One region of the Aerococcus sp. NPDC058936 genome, then DNA from elsewhere that is predicted to be linked to it. Evidence: predicted binding sites of a transcription regulator. Region 1 holds the regulator's gene; each other region holds the start of a gene.
What was found. Region 1 encodes LexA, which represses DNA repair genes until DNA is damaged. Its sites were predicted from a motif close to CNAACANNTGTTNG; they were not measured.
Positions count from the first base shown of each region.

Region 1 (3,292 bases):
TGAATTAGCCGCAGTCTTCTCAAAATTTAGCCAATCCAATAATGTGCCCGTTGATTACACGCAAGTAAAACATGTGAAAAAACCAAATGGAAGTAAACCTGGATTCGTGAATTACTTTGAACAAAAAACCATCTTTGTCACACCAACAAAAATCGTTTAAGCGTCAATATTAAAAACGCATCAATTGAATATGCAAAAAGACCGATTGGCAGATTGCTCCCCTCTAGCGCGCTAGCAAGGGTAGGCATCAAACCAGTCGGTCTTTTTACTACATCTATTTTCTAAATAATCCGTTTATAAGCGTGTTTCTTCACTTGACAGGTAAATGTTGGTAATTGATAAATTTCCCCATCACAGTTGAGAATCATTGGGCTGCCATCCTTACTTGTATAAACCACTTCATCACATAGTACACTACGTAGTTCTTCCAAATCTTCATGATTTCCAGCAAAAAACTTGTATAGGACAGCCCATATTTTATGCATTGGCATAGTTTGTACATAAACCAATTCTAGAAGGCCGTCATTTACTTGACCATCAGGGTTAATCTTAAAACCACCACCATACATGGTGCCATTACATAATGCGGCCAGGATATATGGCCCATCCATAAGCTTCAACTCTGCCCCATCTTTTCTAGCTGTTAGGTCAATATCGAATGCCGTACCTTCTTGTAAAGCTTTTGGTATCGAAGCCATATAGGCGTATTTTTGCAAGAATTTACTGTTTTCTTTAAAATTATTGGCTTGAAAAACAACATTCGCATCAGCGCCAACACTCAAAATATTCATGGTATACAAGTCTAATTCAGGAATATAAATGGCATCCGTTTCGCTCGTTTTACCCTTAAAAATATGGTCAATCTGGTCTTTAACAGAACGCTTGCCATATAAGCCCGCATATAAGTCATTTCCAGTACCTAATGGCAAGATAGCAAAAGTAAGATCGGTATCTATCATCAAATTCCCGATTGAATGGACTGTTCCATCGCCACCACAGGCAACAACTACCCCATTCCGATATTTTTCTGAAAAACGGTCAATCAAAAATTGGCTAGACGTCTTTGATGTCGAATACACTAAAAAGATATCTTCTTGATTCAATCCTGCTTTTGAAGCCCGTTCTAATACCAATGCATTCATATCGGCCTTCTTCTTTTTACCAGCAGCTTGGTTAAAAATAAATAAGAAACCTTTATTTCCCATGTCTGACACCTCTTTTATCTTATCACGCGTATATTTATGACCTTTATTATACCAAACACTGGGTTATTAGACGAATATTGGTCAGAATTTTTACATTCATCGAATGTACGTTTGTGTTGACCGAACGTATGTGCTATACTGATTATAAATAAAACGTGAATAGTTAGAACTCATAACCCACAAAAAAGGAGTACAGCTAATGAAAGAACGTCATCTACAAATTCTAAAATGCATCTATTCAAACATTCAAAGTCAAGGGTTCCCCCCAACAGTAAGGGAAATCTGTGAAGCCGTGAACCTATCTTCAACTTCTACAGTCCATGGCCACCTCTCTCAATTAGAAAAGCAAGGTTACCTACTTCGGAACGCTACTAAACCGCGTGCTATGGAAATCACAGATAAAGGCTTAGAATTACTAGGTGTATCTAGTCAAGGTATTCCAATGATTGGTACGGTAACAGCCGGCCAACCAATTACTGCTGTTGAAGAAATTGAAGATTATTTTCCAATTCCACCTACTTTGAAGAACCAATCAGAATCCCTATTTATGTTAAAAATCCGAGGTGATTCAATGATTGAAGCAGGTATCTTAGACGGAGACTTCGTGATCGTTCGTCAAGAAGTATCTGCCAACAATGGTGATATTGTAATTGCCATGACAGACGAAGGCGAAGCCACTTGTAAACGATTCTTTAAGGAAGATGGCTATATCCGACTGCAACCAGAAAATCATAGTTTAGAGCCTATTATATTACCAGACGTGCAAATTTTAGGTCGCGTAATTAGTTTATTCAGAGAACATACATATTAATCCCTTACACCATGATAAGCATCTTTTGAATGAGATGACTATCATGGTTTTTTTGCCTGCTAATAAAGCCGGTCGATGGCCAAATACGAATCGCCTATTTATATTCTTGAAATATCCGCTAGATCTATATCAGCAGATATTCCAATTTGGAGGCTCAAAACAGATGAAACAATATATAGTCGTTGAATTTGATGTTCTGTCATTGAAGACTTGGTCACGTTAGCCGAGGCTGCCGTCTTATACGCCGTATCTGAATTGAATATTCCAGGCTAAGTTCTATCCCTACACCAGTTTTTTACTAATCAAAAAAACAAGATCAAGTCGCGCCCTGAAAGGGTCTGACCTGGTCTTGTTTCTCTTCTATAACTTTTTAATATTAGTAATGCATTAATGAGAAAACGTCAGTACCAGCGATTTTTTCTCTCGCTTTGAATTCATCTAATTCTACTAAGAAGGCTGCACCAACAACTTCGCCACCTAATTTTTCAATTAATGACACACAAGCTTCGATGGTACCACCAGTTGCCAATAAATCATCTGCAATTAAAACTTTATCGCCTGGTTTAATCGCATCTTTATGGATTTGTAAGGTTGATTGACCGTACTCCAAACCGTAATCGATTGACTCGATTTCACGAGGCAACTTACCTTTTTTACGTGCAGGAACGAAGCCAATATTTAATGCATAAGCAACTGGACAACCAACAATAAATCCGCGGGCTTCTGGTCCAACAACCACATCTACATCTTTCTCACGTGCAAATGCCACTATTTCATCGATTGCTTCGTGGAAGGCTGGGCCATTCCCCATCAAAGGCGTGATATCTCTAAATAAAATATCTTTCTCTGGGAAATCCTGTACGTCTGCAATATATTGTTTAAAATCCATTATTTTCCTCCTGAATAGAAAAAATCTTTAATCGTTGTTACATCATTATACCGTAAAAGTCGTTCATTATTGATTTGGGTTTCCCAATCGGCCATGGTTTGAGTAGCCAATAAGTCTACCTTTTCATTTACGGGTAAGGTCACTAAATCCGTATTATGCCATCTAACCAATTCCGCTTCTTCTAAGACTTTCACCATTAAATCAAGTTTGACTTTGGAAATTTTGAAGAAGTCTGCAAGGGCCTGTTCCTTACCCGCTAGCGGGACAGTCCCGTGGCCTTGTAAGTATTTATATAATTGACCGAATTCTTGTCGGGTTGGTTTTCCAACCATATAGGCATTAACTGCAGAATAAGCATAGATATAAATATTATCAATTGCCGCCTGG
Region 1 is NZ_JBHYKZ010000008.1:19,304-22,595, reverse strand. Features, by position in the region: gene ACFW0C_RS07225 (NFACT RNA binding domain-containing protein) at 1-160, shown strand, start outside; gene ACFW0C_RS07220 (diacylglycerol/lipid kinase family protein) at 282-1,205, opposite strand; gene lexA (transcriptional repressor LexA) at 1,405-2,016, shown strand; gene ACFW0C_RS07210 (adenine phosphoribosyltransferase) at 2,393-2,905, opposite strand; gene recJ (single-stranded-DNA-specific exonuclease RecJ) at 2,905-3,292, opposite strand, start outside.

Region 2 (3,292 bases), on a different contig from region 1:
TGTGGATAATTCCATATCTTCAAATCCACCTAAAGCATAAGGTTTAGCCCAGGCTGACTCATAGACCTCTTCCGCGAAATGACGCCCTGCTTCTAAGTAGCCATCAACATCATTCATAGTCGTTATTATTTGGCCAGCAGGGGTTAATGCTGGGTCTTTCATCCGGTCTACCATCAATTGTGTCGTTTCAATAACTGACTGATCAGCTTCAATGGCTACTAACATGTCTTGCATGTCTTGCAAAATAGCTAATCCTTCATCCATGGCTTGCGTTTTTTGGAAAGTTTCTTCTTCAGCAACTTTAGTTTTCAAGTCAATCCCGTAATGAACATCTGCCATATTGGCATCTTTACAGGACCAGACTAAGTACAAGATGAAGTATTTCATGAATTCAATATCTGACGCTTTAATCCCGTAAGCGGCATCCGGTTGAATATCTAACAGTCTAAATTCTAGGTACTTAATCCCATTATTCAGTAAAGACCGTGCTTTGTTGGCACCACGTAATCGAACATTTGAGTAAAATTCTTTCTCAGCGATTAAACGGCCCTCAGTCACGTTGGCCTCTAATTGCGTCACATAGTCTTCTAAATTGTCATAAGTAAAGGTCACGTCATCTTTGTTGATGTAACCTAAATGAGAGTTTCGAATTGACCGCACTGGGTGTGCAAATTTATCTGATGGCACACGGAAAAAGCTGTCATCCGCAATTGGCGCCGCCCCAAATAAATAAACTAAAATCCACTGGTAACGTAAGAAATTACGAGATAAACGTAGGTAAAAATCAGATTGGAAATCTTTTAGCGATTGGCTATTGCCGTCAACTTTTTTCGCTTCTTCATGGACTAGTTGAATGAAAGTAGGTGAAATCTGCATATTATAGTGAATACCAGAAATCATCTGCAATTTTTTCCCGTACACTTCTACTAAATAATCCCGGTAGTCAACAGCAGCTGGGTCTTCTAAATCTGCTACTTCAATCAAGTCATCCGCCGGCAAGGCAGGTGGCATTGAGTATGGCCAGATCCGTTCATTTCCCGTTAATGACTCGATCGCAACTTCATGTATCGCTTGCAACCATTCCATAACATGGTCCGCAGAATAAACTGGTGGTGTCACCAATTCTAATTGCGACTCCGCAAAGTCCCGCTGAATATAAAATGACGACGTTGACCCATCCACTTTTTTAGGATGTGGGGTTAAGGCTAACTGCCCTTCAGGTGTAATCCGGTGACCCTCTCGTTCAATCCCTACCGATGCCTCTTTGAAGGCGTGGCGAATCTCTGCTTGTTGAATGAATGACTGTAACCAATTCATATGTAATCTAACTCCTCATCTACTCTTCTACCATCCGTATAGCAATGGTTGTTCGACTTATTTTATCACTAATGTGCTTATCAAACCATTTTTCTGTCTTACTTTTTTATTTGAAAACGAACGTATATTCGCTAAGATGCATCACCTATGTTATAATTAATGGGAGTATAGTCAAGAAAGGAGCCAGGTAAATGCCACAACACAATCCCTTAGCCTTTCGCATGCGACCTCGGTCAATCGAAGAAGTTGTCGGCCAACAACATCTGGTTGGAGAAGGCAAAATCATTTTTCGAATGGTAAAAGCCATGCAATTATCATCCATGATTTTATATGGACCGCCCGGTATTGGGAAGACATCGATTGCCTCAGCCATCGCTGGGTCAACGAAATATGCCTTTAGAAAGTTAAATGCCGCAACAGACAGCAAGAAGGACTTACAGGCGGTCGTTGAGGAAGCTAAATTTTCTGGCGGTATCGTCTTATTGCTAGACGAGATTCACCGACTAGATAAAACAAAACAAGACTTTCTACTACCCCATTTGGAATCAGGATTGATTACTTTAATCGGGGCAACAACTGAAAACCCTTTTATTAATACCAGTCCAGCCATCCGGTCACGGGCCCAAATCTTTCAATTAGAACCACTGGATGAAGCAGATATTAAAACTGGTTTAGAACGGGCTTTAACCGATAGTGACCGCGGATTGGGCAGTTTTCCAGTTGACATTGATGACAATGCTATCGATCACTTTGCCCATGCAGCCTTTGGGGACTTGCGGTCGGCCTTAAACGCCCTAGAACTAAGCGTTAAATCAACAGATGAAAATGCGGATGGCCGTATCCATATTACTTTGGATATCGCGGAAGAAAGCATGCAGATGAAATCATTCTCCCACGATGCAGACGGAGACATGCATTACGATGTCATTTCAGCCTTTCAAAAATCTATCCGTGGAAGCGACGTGGACGCTGCCCTCTTATACGCAGCACGGTTAATTGAAGCCGGTGAATTGACCATTTTATGTCGGCGATTATTAGTCATAGCCTATGAAGATATTGGTTTAGCCAACCCACAAGCAACCGAACGAACCGTAGCCGCAGTTCAAGCGGCCAACCAATTAGGCCTACCCGAAGCTCGGATTCCTTTAGCCAACGCCATTATCGATTTAGCCTTATCGCCTAAATCCAATTCGGCCATTCAAGGAATTGATGCTGCCCTTGCTGACGTACGGGCTGGTAAGTCTGGTATCATTCCAAAACACCTAAAAGATGCGCATTATAAAGGCGCAGAAAAATTAGGTCACGGCAATGAATACAAGTTTCCACATGCCTACCCTAACCACTGGGTATCCCAACAATACCTGCCAGATACCCTAGTTGGTAGACGGTATTACGAAGCCGGAGACACTGGGAATTATGAACGGGCTTTAGCTGAAAACCGCCGTAAACGTGAAGGTAATTAATCACTTATAAATGTTAAAATTAAGGTAATTGTCGGCTTTTTCAGAGTCTAAAACTTGAAATTACCCTCAAAAGATTGTATGATATTTACAAGAAGAATTCCTCTGTAGTGTTCGCGATTTCTTTACATGTGTTGACCGAACAATTAGCTATCTAGGGAACTGCCAAGGTTTATGGATATAACGCCTCATCACGAGGACTGTTGAAGTAGATATGTGGTTCCCACCTGTATATCAATGCGGGTTCAATACAGATAGATCTCATCACGGCACATAACGGAGCTCTTTTATAAAATTAACTTTTTAGAGGATGCGTTTATCGCATCCTTTTTTTGTTGTGGAAAAAATCCTCGGAACTAATATTGGAGCATTAGCACCGAGGATTTTACTCTCTAAATTTCAAATTTATTATGTATGTCGTTCCAGTCATTAGTAAATTGAGTCACAGCATGATTGATATTAGCATCAGCTAAAAATGCATCAACAACATCCGTGCCAACTGTGACGAATTCTGC
Region 2 is NZ_JBHYKZ010000011.1:60,337-63,628, reverse strand. Features, by position in the region: gene gshAB (bifunctional glutamate--cysteine ligase GshA/glutathione synthetase GshB) at 1-1,317, opposite strand, end outside; gene ACFW0C_RS09090 (replication-associated recombination protein A) at 1,509-2,780, shown strand; RNA gene ssrS (6S RNA) at 2,877-3,064, shown strand; gene ACFW0C_RS09080 (fructose-6-phosphate aldolase) at 3,170-3,292, opposite strand, start outside.
Region 2: the regulator LexA is predicted to act here: its motif matches at 1,435-1,448, upstream of ACFW0C_RS09090 (replication-associated recombination protein A).

Region 3 (3,292 bases), on a different contig from region 1:
TTGTAGCGTTCGGGAGTTCCCAAGGTTCAAGACGCTTAGCCATGCGCCTCACCTTCGATACCCGCCATACCACCAGCATGTCCGCCGACCAAACTAGACCGGTCAATTGCCCGACCGCCAGCTTTAAGAGACGAGGCATAGACCAAACTCTTAAAACCGTATTTCTTACGGATGGTATCTACAATCACATCTGTTTTCATATCCGCTACTTGATTATTTTCACTTTCAAATAAATTTAATTGAATTGCTCGATGGTAAACAAGGTTGCCGCTATATAAAGAAATATGCCGAATTACTTGATCATCATAGAGTAAGGACAGCAGGTACAAGGCCACTTCAGCAATCACCTTACTTTGATTAGTCGGTATTACCTTAACTTGCTTATGAATACCCCTTTTACCACTTGCATCAAAGTAGCCCATAGAATAGCCTAAGCCAAGACCGACGACTTGTGTTTGCGCGCCAGCCCGCCTTAAACGAGACCCAATTTGATCAGCCATTTCCTTGACGACGACAGCAATTTCGTCCTTGTCGGTGTAGTCTCTTGGGAGCACTTGACTGTTGCCGATAGACTTGTCCTTTGTGGTATAAGGGGTGCCGAGAAAAGACCGGTCTACGCCCCACGAATGGGCATAAAGTTGGGCACCAATGACCCCTAATTTATCTTTTAATACGTGATACGAAGAATGGGCAAGGTCGTAGACATTATTAATACCCATCCCCTTTAGCCGGCGGGCCATTCGGTGACCAATACCGCACACTTCTGTTAAATCAGCAATCTGCCAAAGGGTATCCGGGACATCCTCATACCGCCATTCAGCAATCATGTCGCCCTCCTTTTTTGCGCCAATATCTAGGGCTACTTTAGCTAGAAACGGGTTATCGCCAATACCAATCGTTGTATAAATACCGGTCTGGTCATGGACATCCTTTTGAATTTTCTGGGCCATTTCGTAGGCACTACTGACCTTAAATAGTTTGAATGAATCGGTCACATCTAGGAAACTTTCGTCCACTGAAAACACGTGGTGGTTAGCTTCGTCCACGTAGCTTTTATAGATCCGGTTAATTTCTTGGTTCTTCTCCATATAAACCCGCATGCGCGGTTGGACAATCACCAAATCATCTGGATAGGGATAAGGTAAATCGCGGGCCCGGGTCACGTTGGAAATATTAAAGGCTTTCTTAGCGGCTGGTGAACTAGCCAAAATAAGCCCCGATCCCCTACTCTGACCGCCAGCCTCATCATGGTAGGACATGACAACTAATTTGGTCGTTAATGGGTCTAAACCACGTTCTACTGCCTCCACTGAGGCGTAAAATGACTTACAATCAATACACAAAATATCGCGGCTAGGTTCCTTTGAATAGTCAAACGTTACATTATTCGCAAACATCTTTAGCCCTCCTTCGCTTAGACATTTAAATTTACGCCCTTAAAAACAGAACGTATGTTCCCATTAATAATAGAACGTACGTTCGGTAAATACAAGTGGTTTCGAAGGAAATTTTGAAAGGAAAATAAAAAGGCCACGATCCATACGGTCGCAGCCTCCTCAGTTAACTATTTAAATACAATTTTAGTCTTCCTTTTTTATCTTCTTCGTCTTACTCTTCTTCGCGCTCAACTACTAAGTCAATCGCCATCACCACACCTAAAATAATCGGCACCACGTCTGCTGGCACATGGTCTTCAATATCAATCACAAAAGTATCGCGAATTGAAATCAACTTGCGATCGATGCGGGCAATCCGGTCGCCATTTTCATCCGTAATACGGAAATCAAAATCAAGGATATTCCCCTTCACATCCCAATCCAAGGACGTGACCTTGTAGTTATCTCTAAATAAAGAAATCTTCTTGCGAATTTCAGCTACCTTGTCATTATTTTCATCATACACATCGACCGTTGGCATCAAATCAATGATTTGCTCTTTCACTTGCGCCACTTCTTTATCTTGCACCAGGTCAATAATGCGAAATTGTTGGCCAATTGACAGCCATTTATTCTTGATTTTATAAACAGGATCGCCATCTTCATTCTTCAAATTAAAGTCACGTTTCAACGATAGTAATTGGTTTTTCATGTATAATTTCATGGTTTATCAACCTTCCCCTTCTTAACTTATAGTTAATTATACCTTTATACTAGCGGAAATTCACACCGTAACCCTCGTACCAAAGACCGAAATCTAAGGTATAATTGGAAAAGGAATTCATTATCGTAAAGGAGTTATTATGTATTTAACCATTTTCGCTATCTTGCTCGTTGTCGCCGGTTTCGTTAACGGGTATATCTTCTTATTTAAATACCCCAAAGAATTTCAATCGACAAAAATCGTCCATGGTTTCTTGACCCTATCCTTACTTCTTATTGGCCTATATTTATTGATTAAAAATATATAAACCAAAAAGAAGCAGCTACTTTTTAAATCAAGGTGCTGCTTTTTTATTTTAGGTAGACAAGTCCGTTTTCACAATCTCACCGTCTGTAACCCTTGATAATACTGGAACTTAGTATAATATTCGACTATGTTAACTTTCAAAATAAATATACTATAAAAATTTCAAAGCTCTCAAAATCAATTTTGAGGGCTTTTTAGTCTTCCTAATCATTAAATAATGTTTTTCATTCTCCCCTATGATTAAGATTCGTATGAATATCTCTTTATATAAAAAAATCTATTTTCATTTTTTACAGGAGAATTTTCTATTGTTGCTAAAAGTTCAAATCCTCTTTTCTCATAAAAGGTTGGTGCATTAAAACTCATCGTCTCTAATAAAATATAAGATACTTTATTTTGTTTAGCTAGTTCTTCTATCTTAGAAAATAAACTTATGCCCACGCCCTTGCCTCGTGCGTCTTTCGAAACAAAAAATAATTCTATTTGAATATGATCCCAGTGTTGGAAACCAACAATCCTTCCTAAAATTTTTCCCTTCTCCTCATAAAGAAAACTAAACTCTTTTGATTCGTTATCTAATTCAGGGAAGATTTCTTTTGTATACTTATCAAGCTCTGTTTTTGTAATATTTTTATTTTCTATATAATCACTTTCTTTTATTTCCATAAATTATATCCTCACTTTCTTTAAATACAAAAAACCGGATAAGATAACTAATTAAACTAGTCATCTTATCCGGTTTGAATTTAAGAATTTATCTACTGACTTAATTCATCCTCCGATGTGAAAGTAATATATCAAAGTTAGAATTTAATGTCAATCATTAACTATACAAACAAAACGTTTAAAAAATATAGATAAACACCTTATTGGTGAATACGCAAAA
Region 3 is NZ_JBHYKZ010000001.1:113,269-116,560, reverse strand. Features, by position in the region: gene ACFW0C_RS00550 (hypothetical protein) at 1-43, opposite strand, end outside; gene ACFW0C_RS00545 (Y-family DNA polymerase) at 36-1,397, opposite strand; gene ACFW0C_RS00540 (LURP-one-related/scramblase family protein) at 1,609-2,100, opposite strand; gene ACFW0C_RS00535 (GNAT family N-acetyltransferase) at 2,647-3,072, opposite strand.
Region 3: the regulator LexA is predicted to act here: its motif matches at 1,469-1,482, upstream of ACFW0C_RS00545 (Y-family DNA polymerase).